Linked DNA regions of Hydrogenophaga sp. SL48. The protein of the gene in region 3 interacts with the protein of the main gene of each other region in a pairwise test. Links are inferred from orthologs where the notes say so. Each region holds a gene or a part of one and is shown on either strand. Other genes may lie near its edges.

What was found.
Region 1: the proteins of IM738_RS07130 (region 3) and IM738_RS08575 interact in binary tests that used the Escherichia coli proteins (3 or more experiments, as listed by UniProt). The link is inferred for Hydrogenophaga sp. SL48 from one-to-one orthologs.
Region 2: the proteins of IM738_RS07130 (region 3) and glnL interact in binary tests that used the Escherichia coli proteins (3 or more experiments, as listed by UniProt). The link is inferred for Hydrogenophaga sp. SL48 from one-to-one orthologs.

Annotation. Positions count from the first base shown.
Region 1 is NZ_CP063400.1:1,775,150-1,778,918, reverse strand. What follows is about bases 475-3,769. They hold IM738_RS08575 ([protein-PII] uridylyltransferase), read right to left. Parts: upstream 3,372-3,769; coding sequence 675-3,371; downstream 475-674. Other genes in these bases: map (type I methionyl aminopeptidase), read right to left, coding at 3,388-3,769; IM738_RS08580 (SDR family NAD(P)-dependent oxidoreductase), read right to left, coding at 475-623. In the rest of the region: more of IM738_RS08580, read right to left, coding at 1-474.
Region 2 is NZ_CP063400.1:893,085-896,325, forward strand. What follows is about bases 1-2,767. They hold glnL (nitrogen regulation protein NR(II)), read left to right. Parts: upstream 1-724; coding sequence 725-1,810; downstream 1,811-2,767. Other genes in these bases: IM738_RS04300 (hypothetical protein), read left to right, coding at 103-669; ntrC (nitrogen regulation protein NR(I)), read left to right, coding at 1,849-2,767. In the rest of the region: more of ntrC, read left to right, coding at 2,768-3,241.
Region 3 is NZ_CP063400.1:1,495,302-1,499,116, forward strand. What follows is about bases 393-3,258. They hold IM738_RS07130 (P-II family nitrogen regulator), read left to right. Parts: upstream 393-1,589; coding sequence 1,590-1,928; downstream 1,929-3,258. Other genes in these bases: IM738_RS07125 (asparaginase), read right to left, coding at 465-1,493; IM738_RS07135 (TIGR00730 family Rossman fold protein), read right to left, coding at 1,935-2,522; IM738_RS07140 (diacylglycerol kinase), read right to left, coding at 2,545-2,943; IM738_RS07145 (RDD family protein), read right to left, coding at 2,954-3,258. Outside these bases: IM738_RS07120 (NAD+ synthase), read left to right, coding at 1-364; more of IM738_RS07145, read right to left, coding at 3,259-3,499; IM738_RS07150 (acetolactate synthase 3 catalytic subunit), read left to right, coding at 3,769-3,815. UniProt on the Escherichia coli protein: P-II indirectly controls the transcription of the glutamine synthetase gene (glnA). P-II prevents NR-II-catalyzed conversion of NR-I to NR-I-phosphate, the transcriptional activator of GlnA. When P-II is uridylylated to P-II-UMP, these events are reversed.

The sequences.
Region 1 (3,769 bases), 280 kb from region 3 along the record:
GCCTGCTGCTCGGTGATGCCGGCCCGCTGGGCCTCCACCTTCAGGCCCTCGGACACGCGCTCGGTGTTGGTCAGGCCCGGGTTCAGCCCCACCACGCGCACGCCGCGCGAGGCGTAGGTGTGGGCCAAGCCGGCGGTGGCCAGCATCAGGGCGGCGTTGGCCGCACCACCGGCCAGGTGGACGGGTGTGGGGACCTTGCCGCCATTGCCGATGATGTTCACGATGACGCCGGCGCCCCGCGTGGCCATGAGCTTGACCACTGGGTCGATGACGTGGATGTAGCTGAAGAACTTGGCGTCCATCGCGGCGCGCCAGGCGGCGGGTGTGAGGGCTTCGGCGCTGGTGCGCAAGGCTGCTCCGGCGCTGTTGACCAGGATGTCGATGGGGCCGAAACCGGCCTCGACCTGACGCACCATGTGCGCAGCGGCCTCAGGGTCGATCAGGTCGGCCGCCACGGTGAAGGCTTCGCCCAGCGAAGCCCGGGCGGCGTCCAGGTGGGCTTGGGAACGCGACACCAGGGCGACGCGGGCGCCTTCGGCCACGAACGCGCGGGCACAGGCCAGACCCACCCCTTTGCTCCCCCCGGTGATCAGCACACGCTTGCCTTGCAGTCCGAGGTCCATGACAGGTATCCGGGTGGTTGGGGTTGTGGGGAGGCGCTGCGGTCGGGGCGTTCAGCCCTCCAGAATTTCCAGCAACTCCGTCTCGATCTCGATCTGGCGCTTGTTCATCTGCAGCTCGCGCCCGGAGATCAGGAAAGTGTCTTCCACCCGCTCGCCCAGCGTCGTGACCTTGGCCAGCTGCACGCTGATCTCATGGCGCGCGAGCACGCGAGAGATGCAATAGAGCAGGCCGGCACGGTCGCTGGCCGAGACACTCAGCAGCCAGCGCTGGGCCTTTTCGTCGGGACGCAGGTCCACGCGCGGCGTGATCGGGAAGCTCTTCACCCGGCGCGACAGGCGGCCCTTGCTGGGCGGGGGCAGCGGTCCGTGCTGGTCGATCGTGCCGGCCAGGTTGTTCTCGACCATCGCGATCAGCTCGCGGTAGTGGTCCGACAGCGTGGGCGCCACGACCTGGAAGGTGTCGAGGGCATGGCCGGTCATGGTGGTGTGGATGCGTGCGTCCAGGATGCTGAAGCCGGCGTTATCGAAGTAGCCACAGATGCGCGCGAACAGGTCGTTCTGGTCGGGTGCGTACACCAGCACCTGCAGACCTTCACCCTCAGGGGACAGGCGGGCGCGCACGATGGCGGCGTCGGGCTCGGCAGGTGCCGCCGGATCGGGGGGCGTCGCTTCGGCGCGCGCGTTGATCGCGATCTGGCGCGTGAGCACGCGGGTGTGCCAGGCGATTTCGTCGGCCTGGTGGCGCATGAAATAGCCCACGTCCAGCGTGTCCCACAGCGCCTTGTGCGCCAGGTAGGGCAGGGCGTGCAGCGCGAGCATGGACAGCGCCTCGCGCTTGCGCGACTCGACCACGGCGTCCGGGTCGGGTGCTCGGCCGCCGAGGGCGCGCAGGGTGTAGCGGTAGAGGTCTTCGAGCAGCTTGCCCTTCCAGGCGTTCCAGACCTTGGGGCTCGTGCCGCGGATGTCGGCCACGGTGAGCAGGTACAGGGCGGTGAGGTAGCGCTCGTTGCCCACGCGCTGGGCGAAGGCGCGGATCACGTCCGGGTCGCTCAGGTCCTCCTTTTGTGCCATGCGGCTCATGGTCAGGTGCTCGGACACCAGGAACTCGATCAGCTTCGTGTCTTCCCGGTCAATCCCGTGCTGGCGACAGAAGGCGCGCACGTCTTTGGCGCCGAGGTCGGAGTGGTCGCCGCCCCGGCCCTTGGCGATGTCGTGGAACAGCGCCGCGATGTAGAAGATCCAGGGCTTGTCCCAGCCGGCGGCCAGCTGCGAGCAGAAGGGGTATTCGTGCGAGTGTTCGGCGATGAAGAAGCGGCGCACATTGCGCAGCACCATCAGGATGTGCTGGTCCACGGTGTAGACGTGGAACAGGTCGTGCTGCATCTGCCCCACGATGTGGCGGAACACCCAGAGGTAGCGGCCCAGCACCGAGGTCTGGTTCATCAGGCGCATGGCGTGCGTGATGCCGTCGTTCTGCTGCAGGATCTGCATGAACATGGCGCGGTTGGCCGGGTCGGCACGGAACTTCGCGTTCATGATCGGCCGCGCGTTGTACAGCGCGCGCAGCGTGCGGGCCGACAGACCCTTGATGCCCACCGTGCTCTGGTAGATCAGGAAGGTCTCCAGGATCGCGTGCGGTTGCTGCACATAGAGGTTGTCGCTCGCGACCTCCAGCATGCCCGCCTTGTCGAAAAAGCGCTCGTTGATCGGGCGCATGCGGTCCACGCCCATTTCGTCGCTGTTGAGGCGCTCTTCGATGTTGAGCAGCAGGATCTGGTTGAGCTGGGTCACGGCCTTGGCCGCCCAGTAGTAGCGCTTCATCAGCTGTTCGCTGGCGCGGCGGGCCATGCGCACGGGGGGCATCGCCTGCGCGCCGCCCGAGGTGATCACCGCCGGCACTTCCGCCTTGAAACCAAACGACTCGGCCACCGCCGTCTGCAGGTCGAACACCAGCCGGTCCTCGCGCCGGTTGGCCAGCAGGTGCAGGCGCGCGCGGATCAGGCTGAGCAGCGCCTCGTTGGCCTTGATCTGGCGCGCCTCCAGCGGCGTGGCCAGGCCCTTGCGGGCGAGCTCGTCCCAGCTGCGGCCCAGCCCCGCGGCGTTGGCCACCCAGAGAATGATCTGCAGGTCGCGCAGGCCGCCGGGCGACTCTTTGCAGTTGGGCTCCAGCGAGTAGGGCGTGTTCTCGAATTTGTTGTGCCGCTGGCGCATCTCCAGCGTCTTGGCGACGAAGAAGGCCTTGGGGTCCATGGCCTCGCCGAGCTGGTTGACGAGGGCGTTGAACTGCGGCCTGGACCCCGTGATGAGACGGCATTCGAGCAACGAGGTCTGCACCGTCACGTCGCGGCTTGCTTCGTCCACGCACTCGGTGGCGTTGCGCACGCTGGACCCGATCTCCAGGCCCACGTCCCAGCACGAGCCGATGAAGCCTTCGATGCGCTCCTTGAGGGTGGCGTCGGTCTCGGGCGAGGCGCCTTCGGGCAGCAGCACCAGCACGTCCACATCGGAGTTGGGGAAGAGCTCGCCGCGGCCGTAGCCGCCCACGGCGATCAGCGCGAACCCCGGGCCGAAGCCGGCCGTCTCCCAGAGCTTTCGCAGGGTCTGGTCGGTCAGGCGCGCCAGCTGTTGCAGCGCCCGCCGCACACCGCGGGTGGCCGACCCCTGCAAGCCCAGATTCGCCAGCAGCGCGGCTTTGTCGCTGCGGTACTGCAGGCGCAGGGCGCCGATTTCGCCTTTGGCGTCACCCATGCGCGGTCTCCCCGGTTCAGCAGCTGGTGGTGGTGACGAACGCCGGCAGCGGCGGGCTGCCGGCCGACAGTGTCAACACCTCGTAGCCGGTGGGCGTGACGAGGATGGTGTGTTCCCACTGGGCGGACAGCGAGCGGTCCTTGGTGACGATGGTCCAGCCATCGCCCATTTCCTTGATGTCGCGCTTGCCAGCGTTGATCATGGGCTCGATGGTGAAGGTCATGCCGGCTTTGAGCTCTTCGAGCGTGCCGGGGCGGCCGTAGTGCAGCACCTGCGGCTCTTCGTGGAAGCGCTGGCCGATGCCGTGGCCGCAGAACTCGCGCACCACCGTGTAGCCGTTGCCCTCGGCAAAGGTCTGGATCGCGTGGCCGATGTCACCCAGGCGCACGCCGGGCTTG
Region 2 (3,241 bases), 600 kb from region 3 along the record:
ACCGGTCGTTCGGTTTCAGGAACCGTGAGGCATGTTTTCGGTCATACTGGAAAGTGAACTGTCAAGCGCCCACTGGCGCATGGAGACTCTGCGTTGCTGAACATGACACCCGCTGCCTCGATTCGCTGGCTCACTCTTGCCATCACTTCTGCTTTTCTGTCGCCAGTACTGGCACAGGAACGCATCTACCGATGCGGCAACGAGTACACCAACAACGCGGTGGTGGCCAAAAGCCGCGGATGCAAGGTGATGGAGGGAGGCAACATCACCATTGTGCAAGGTACCTCACCGCAGGCTGCAACAGCGCCACGCACCAGTGCCGCACCCGCTGCGCCGCGCAGCGCCCCCCGCAACGATTCCGCCGAGCAGCGCTCGCGCGACAGCGACGCGCGCCAGATCCTCGAAGCGGAGCTGCGCAAAGCCGAGGATCGATTGGTCCAATCACAGAAGGCCTATGCCAATGGACAGCCGGAAAAAGAAGGTATCGAGTCGCGCAACCACCAGCGCTACCTTGACCGTGTGGCCGAACTCAAGGCCGCGTTGACGCGTGCCGAAAGCGATGTGAGCGGCCTGCGGAGAGAACTGAGCCGGATGGGTGGTGTGCCATCCGTCAGCCCCGGCGCCGCTGCGTCCGGCACGCAGACCGCGCCCGAATCTGCCGCAAAATAGCGGCTTGAAAAACCCCAGCCCCAACCCCACTCCGTCCCCCGCCCGCGCATCGTCCTTGCCGGGCCACCCCGCTTCCCGCGCTGTACCCGCCCACAGCCGTTTCCAGTCCCTTGATCTGCTGGCCACCCTGGTGGCGGTGGTGGCGTCCGATGGGGCCGTGCTGTATGCGAACGCCGCTCTGGAAGATGCCTTGGGCATGTCCCGTCGCAGCATCGCGGGCGCGTATCTGCAGGACTGTTTCACCGACCCGCAGTTGCTGCAGAACGCGCTCTCCGGTGCCCGTGGCAATGAGTTTGCGGCCCTGCGTTACGACGCCTGGCTCAAGCGCGTGACCCACGAACCCCTGCCGGTGCACGTCGTCGTGGCACAGACCGAAACACAGGGCGAGGTGATTGTCGAGTTGCTGCCTTTGGAGCAGCAGACCCGACAGGAGCGTGAAGAGCGGCTCATCGACCAGGCCCAGGCCAACAAGGAGCTGATCCGCAACCTCGCGCACGAGATCAAGAATCCGCTGGGGGGTATTCGGGGCGCAGCGCAGTTGCTCGAACTCGAACTCGACAACAAGCAACTCACCGAATACACGCAGGTCATCATCCACGAGGCCGACCGGTTGCAGTCGCTGGTGGATCGCCTGCTCGCGCCGCACCGCCGCCCGCACGTGGTGGGTGACGTGAACATCCACGAGGTGTGTGAGCGTGTGCGCTCGTTGATCGTGGCCGAGTTTCCGAAGGGGCTGCGCGTGGTTCGCGACTACGACACCTCGATTCCCGAGTTCCGTGGCGACCGCGAGCAGCTGATCCAGGCGGTGCTCAACATCGCGCACAACGCGGCCCAGGCGCTGTCGGAGCGCATTGCCTCGGGCGACGCGCTGATCACCTTCAAGACACGCGTCGGACGACAGGTCACCTTCGGCAAGCAGCGCTATCGGCTGGCACTGGAATTGCATGTGATCGACAACGGGCCTGGCGTGCCCGACTCGATCAAGGACCGCATCTTTTTCCCGCTGGTGTCGGGGCGTGATGGCGGCTCAGGTCTGGGGCTCACACTGGCCCAGACCTTCGTGCAACAGCACCACGGATTGATCGAGTGTGAGAGCGCGCCCGGCCAGACGGATTTCAAATTGTTGATTCCGTTGCCTTGAAACCAAAACGCCTCGATTGAGGAAGGGAAGACGCTCACATGAAGCCGATCTGGATAGTGGATGACGACCAATCGATCCGCTTCGTGCTGGAGAAGGCGCTGCTGCGAGAAAACCTGCCCACACGCAGTTTCATCAACCCCCAGGAGGTGCTCAAGGCCTTGGCCGAGACGCCCGAGCACGAAGGCCCGCAGGTGCTGGTGAGTGACATCCGCATGCCTGGTGGCTCCGGCCTCGATCTGCTGGAGAAGGTCAAGGAGAAGCTGCCTGGCCTGCCCGTGATCATCATGACGGCCTTCTCCGATCTGGACAGCGCGGTGTCGGCCTTCCAGGGCGGCGCCTTTGAGTACCTGCCCAAGCCGTTTGACCTGCCCAAGGCGATCGAACTGATCCACCGCGCCGTCGAAGAGAGCCAGCGTGAAGAGGTCTCCCAGGAGTCGATCACCGACGCGCCCGAGATGCTGGGCCAGGCGCCCGCGATGCAGGACGTGTTCCGCGCCATTGGCCGGCTCTCGCAGAGCCAGGTCACGGTGCTGATCACGGGAGAGTCCGGCTCGGGCAAGGAGCTGGTGGCGCGTGCCCTGCACAAGCACTCGCCGCGCGCGGGCGGGCCGTTCGTCGCCATCAACACGGCCGCGATTCCGAAGGACCTGCTGGAGTCCGAGCTGTTCGGTCATGAGCGCGGCGCTTTCACCGGCGCGCAGACCATGCGCCGGGGCCGCTTCGAGCAGGCCGACGGCGGTACGCTGTTCCTCGATGAAATTGGCGACATGCCGTTTGACCTGCAGACACGCCTGTTGCGCGTGTTGTCCGACGGCCACTTCTACCGCGTGGGCGGACACAGCGCGGTGCGCGCGAATGTGCGCGTGATCGCGGCCACCCACCAGAACCTGGAACAGCGCGTCAAGGAAGGCGTGTTCCGGGAGGATTTGTTTCACCGCCTCAACGTGATCCGCCTGCGCCTGCCCGCGTTGCGCGAGCGCCGCGAAGACGTGCCCATGCTCACGCGTTTTTTCCTGCAGCAGAGCGCCAAACAACTGGGCGTGGAGCCCAAGCGCATCTCCGATGGCGCGCTGCGCCTGTTGGGGACGTTCGACTTCCCGGGCAACGTGCGCCAGCTGGAAAACGTGTGCCACTGGCTGACCGTCATGGCCCCCGCCCAGGTGATCGAACTCAAAGACCTGCCGCCGGAGGTGCTCGCGGGCGCCGGTGCGCTGTCGGACGCGCTGGTGGAGGCCCCGGCCCCGCAGGAGGTGCCCACGGTCGCGGCGGTGCCCGACACCGCGGTGTCGCCGGTGGTGACCGCGGTGTTCCCGCCGGCGGTGGGCGCGGCTCCCCTGGCCGAGGCACCACTCCCGTTGACCTCGGCCTGGGAGAGTGGTCTCCAGGCCGAAGCGCGTTCGCTGCTGGAAGCGGGTCGCACCGATGTGTGGG
Region 3 (3,815 bases):
CATGGTGTTTCGCCTTGCACGCTGGCGCAACGCGCACGACCCCTATGGCACGGGCGCCAATCCGATCCCCGAGCGCATCATCACCCGCCCGCCCAGTGCCGAGCTGCGTCCCGACCAGAAGGACCAGGACAGCCTGCCCGAATACGCCGTGCTCGACACCATCATCGAGCGCTACATGGAGAACGACCAGAGTCCGGACAGCATCGTGGCAGCGGGTTATGCGCGCGCCGACGTGGACAAGGTGGTGCGCTTGATCCGCATCAACGAATACAAGCGCCGCCAGGCACCGGTGGGGATCCGCGTGACCCACCGCAGTTTCGGCAAGGACTGGCGTTACCCGATCACGAGCAAATACCGGGCTTAATCCTTCTGTGCGACGCGCGGCCCCCCGGGGGGCTGTCTGCGGCCCGGTAAACCCGGGTTCGCGGCATCGCTGGGCTGGCACCGTTCAGGGTGACCAGACCTCAGAGCCGAAGCACCGCGCGCATCTCCCCGACCTCGATGCCCGCCGCGTTCCTGAGCGGTGGCGGGACCAGGCCGGCCAGCACGGCGCGGCTCTCGGCATCGAGCCAACCCAGTTGGTCCAGCGCCGACACCAGGGCCACCATCAACGGAACCAATTGCCCCTCGCTGCATTTGGCCGCGATGCCGATGCCACGGCTGAAGCTGGCGATGGCCTGCACGCCATCGGCGCCGACCTTGCTCACCCAATCCCCCCGGCCCGCGCGCATCAGCGTGAGATCGTTGCGACCCTGGCCGCTGACCAGCTCGGGGTGGCGGGACATGGCGTGCGCGACGCGCTGCGGAGCGAGCCCGTAGACGGGGTCTGGGTCGGTCGGCGTCAACCGGGCAAACGCATGGGCCAGTGAGCGTAGCGGCAAGGCGTAGTTGGGCGCGCTGCAGCCGTCGGTACCGCGCACCAGCTGCTCGACCGGCACACCCGAGAAGTGGCTCACACTCTGCGCGATCTGCCGTTGGACGGGGTGCTGCGTGTCCAGATAGCCGCTGAGCGGTTGTCCCAGCGCATGGGCCAGCAGCAGCATGCCGGTGTGTTTGCCCGAGCAGTTGTGGTGAAAGCGGTTGAAGATCGCACCCGGTTCGGGCTGGCGCCCGGTGGCACCGTAGAAGTAGGGCACGTGGCTCCCGCAGGCCAGTGTGGCTTCGTTCGCGCCCATGCGGGCCAGGAGGCTGGCCACGCGGTCCACGTGCATCGGCTCGCCGCTGTGGCTGGCACAGAGCAGGGCCACGTCGGCATCGTCCAGACCCAGCCGGTCGGCGGCGAGGGCGATCAACGGCATGGCTTGAAACGGTTTGAGCGATGAGCGGGTGAACAGCGGCGAGTCCACGTCACCGACGCTGGCCAGCAACTCGCCCTGGGCATTGACCACGGCCAGCGAGCCGTGGTGGATGTTCTCCGGATGACCGCCACGGTAGCTCACCGTGATGGATACGTGGCGGGGGAGGGCCGTCAAGGCTGGCGGGATTGTGGGCATGTGATGGCTCCGGTTTCGGCGGAGTGTATGACCGGGTTGGTGACCCTTGGGCATAATGATCTTTTCCCTTCTTGAACCGCCCCGGAGACACATCCCATGAAGCAAATCACCGCCGTCATCAAACCGTTCAAGCTCGAAGAAGTGCGCGAAGCGCTGGCCGAGCAGGGTGTGACGGGTCTGACGGTGACGGAGGTCAAGGGCTTCGGCCGGCAAAAGGGGCACACCGAGCTCTACCGTGGCGCCGAGTACGTGGTGGACTTTCTCCCCAAGGTCAAGCTGGAGGTGGTGGTCAAGTCGGCGGATGTCGAGCGTTGCGTGGATGCCATCGTTCGCGCCGCACGCACCGGCAAGATCGGTGATGGCAAGATTTTTGTGACCTCGGTCGAACGTGTGGTGCGCATCCGCACCGGTGAAGAGGACGAAACGGCGGTCTGACCGGGCTCAGATCGCGTCCACGCGCGCCGCTGGCGAGAAGCCGGCGGCTTGAACCAGGTCGGGAAGCAGCCGCGCAGCGTCTGCATCAACCCGAATCAGGTTCATCTGCCAGTCACCCATGAACTGCTGCTGCACGCCAGTGTGCAGGAACGCCAACAGGCTGTCGTAGTAACCGCCCAGGTTGAGCAGCCCGACCGGTTTGTCGTGGTAGCCCAGCTGGCGCCAAGTCCAGACCTCAAAAAATTCTTCCAGCGTGCCGATGCCCCCCGGCAATGCGAGGAAAGCGTCAGCGTGTTCGGCCATGAGGCGTTTGCGTTCGTGCATGGTGTCCACGACATGCAGCTCGCTGCAACCGTGGTGCGCCCACTCTTTTTCCACCAGTGCCCTGGGAATGATGCCGATCACCCGTCCGCCGGCGGCCATGGTGGCGTCGGCCACCAAGCCCATCAGACCATTGCGACCTCCGCCGTACACCAGTTGACCGCCATGGCGACCGATCCATTCGCCCACGGCACGGGCGGCGTCTGCGAACGTGGGGTCGGCACCCGGTCGGGAGCCGCAATAGACGCACAAGGAAAAGGTGGGGGTGCTCATGGGTCTGGAGAGAGGGAGGGGGTCAAAGCCAGCGAACCCAGATCGCTGCGCTCCAGGTGCCTGCGCACAGCAGCAGGCTCAGCAGCACGGCGGCGCTGCCCATGTCTTTGGCCCGCTTGGACAGGGTGTGCCATTCCGGCCCGATGCGATCCACGGCAGACTCCACGCCCGTGTTGAGCAGCTCAACGATCATCACGAACAGCACCACACCGGTCAGCAACACCACTTCGACCCAGGTCCGCCCCAGCCAGAAGGCCAAGGGCAGCATGACCAGTGCTGCCATGGCCTCCTGTCGGAACGCGGTTTCGCCCCATCCGGCACGCAGGCCTGCCAGGGAATAACCAAAGGCGTGCCATATGCGCGGCAGTCCGGTTCGAGCTTTTTGCGCGTCCGGGGCTTCTTGTGGCGTGGATGGGTTCATGAAGGGAGCGTCAGCGCTTGTCGCGCTTGGGTGTTTCGATGGGCTGGAAGTGCACCAGCCGGGTTCCGGCCAATGCGTCGTGAACGAACTGCCGCTGGACATGAAACCGCGACAGCAGCGCCCAGACCAGCACCCACCCGACCACGATCACCGCCAGTTCTCCACCGGGCAGTGAGAAGGCTGCACCACCGGCCAGCGGTGGCAGAAACCACAGCCAACTCAAGACGTAGCGCCACAGGGCCCGTGTCTGTGTCAGCGGCCGCCCTTGACTGTCCACCACGCGGATGTTCCAGGTTTTCATGGCCAGGGTCTGGCCCTTGGCCCAGAACCACGCGAAGTAGATCCCGAACACCACGAACAGGAAGGCCTGTTGCAGATGGCGGTTGTCCAACGCGTGCCGGGTTTGGGTGAGGGTGGAGAACAGGTAGCCGGCGATGAAGACCACACCAAACAAAAGCATGCCTTCATACAGCCAGCAGGCCATTCGTCGCCGCAGTGGCGGGGCCATCAGGTTGGCCGCCTTGGTCTGAAAAGGGGGAGAAGCGGGGTCGGTCATCGGGCGGTGGAGGGATTCAGGGGCGGATTGTCGCACTGCGCGCCCTGCCTTTTTTGACCCTCAAGCCTGTCTGATTCCACAAAGACGGATCGCAACCTCTGTTGCAGTGCGATAATGTCCGGCTGCAATTCAAAAAGGCAAACGGGTCAAGGTCCGGCGGGGTATGTGTCCGCTCATGTCCATTGGCCTCAAGTTCCGACGCCGCTTCACAAGAGTGGGCGAAGGAGCACCCAAGGTATTTCGTCAGAGAAATTCTCGAAAGGTTCATCATGGAAATCAACAAGGCCGAACTGGCCTCCGCTGCAGCCGCGTCCGG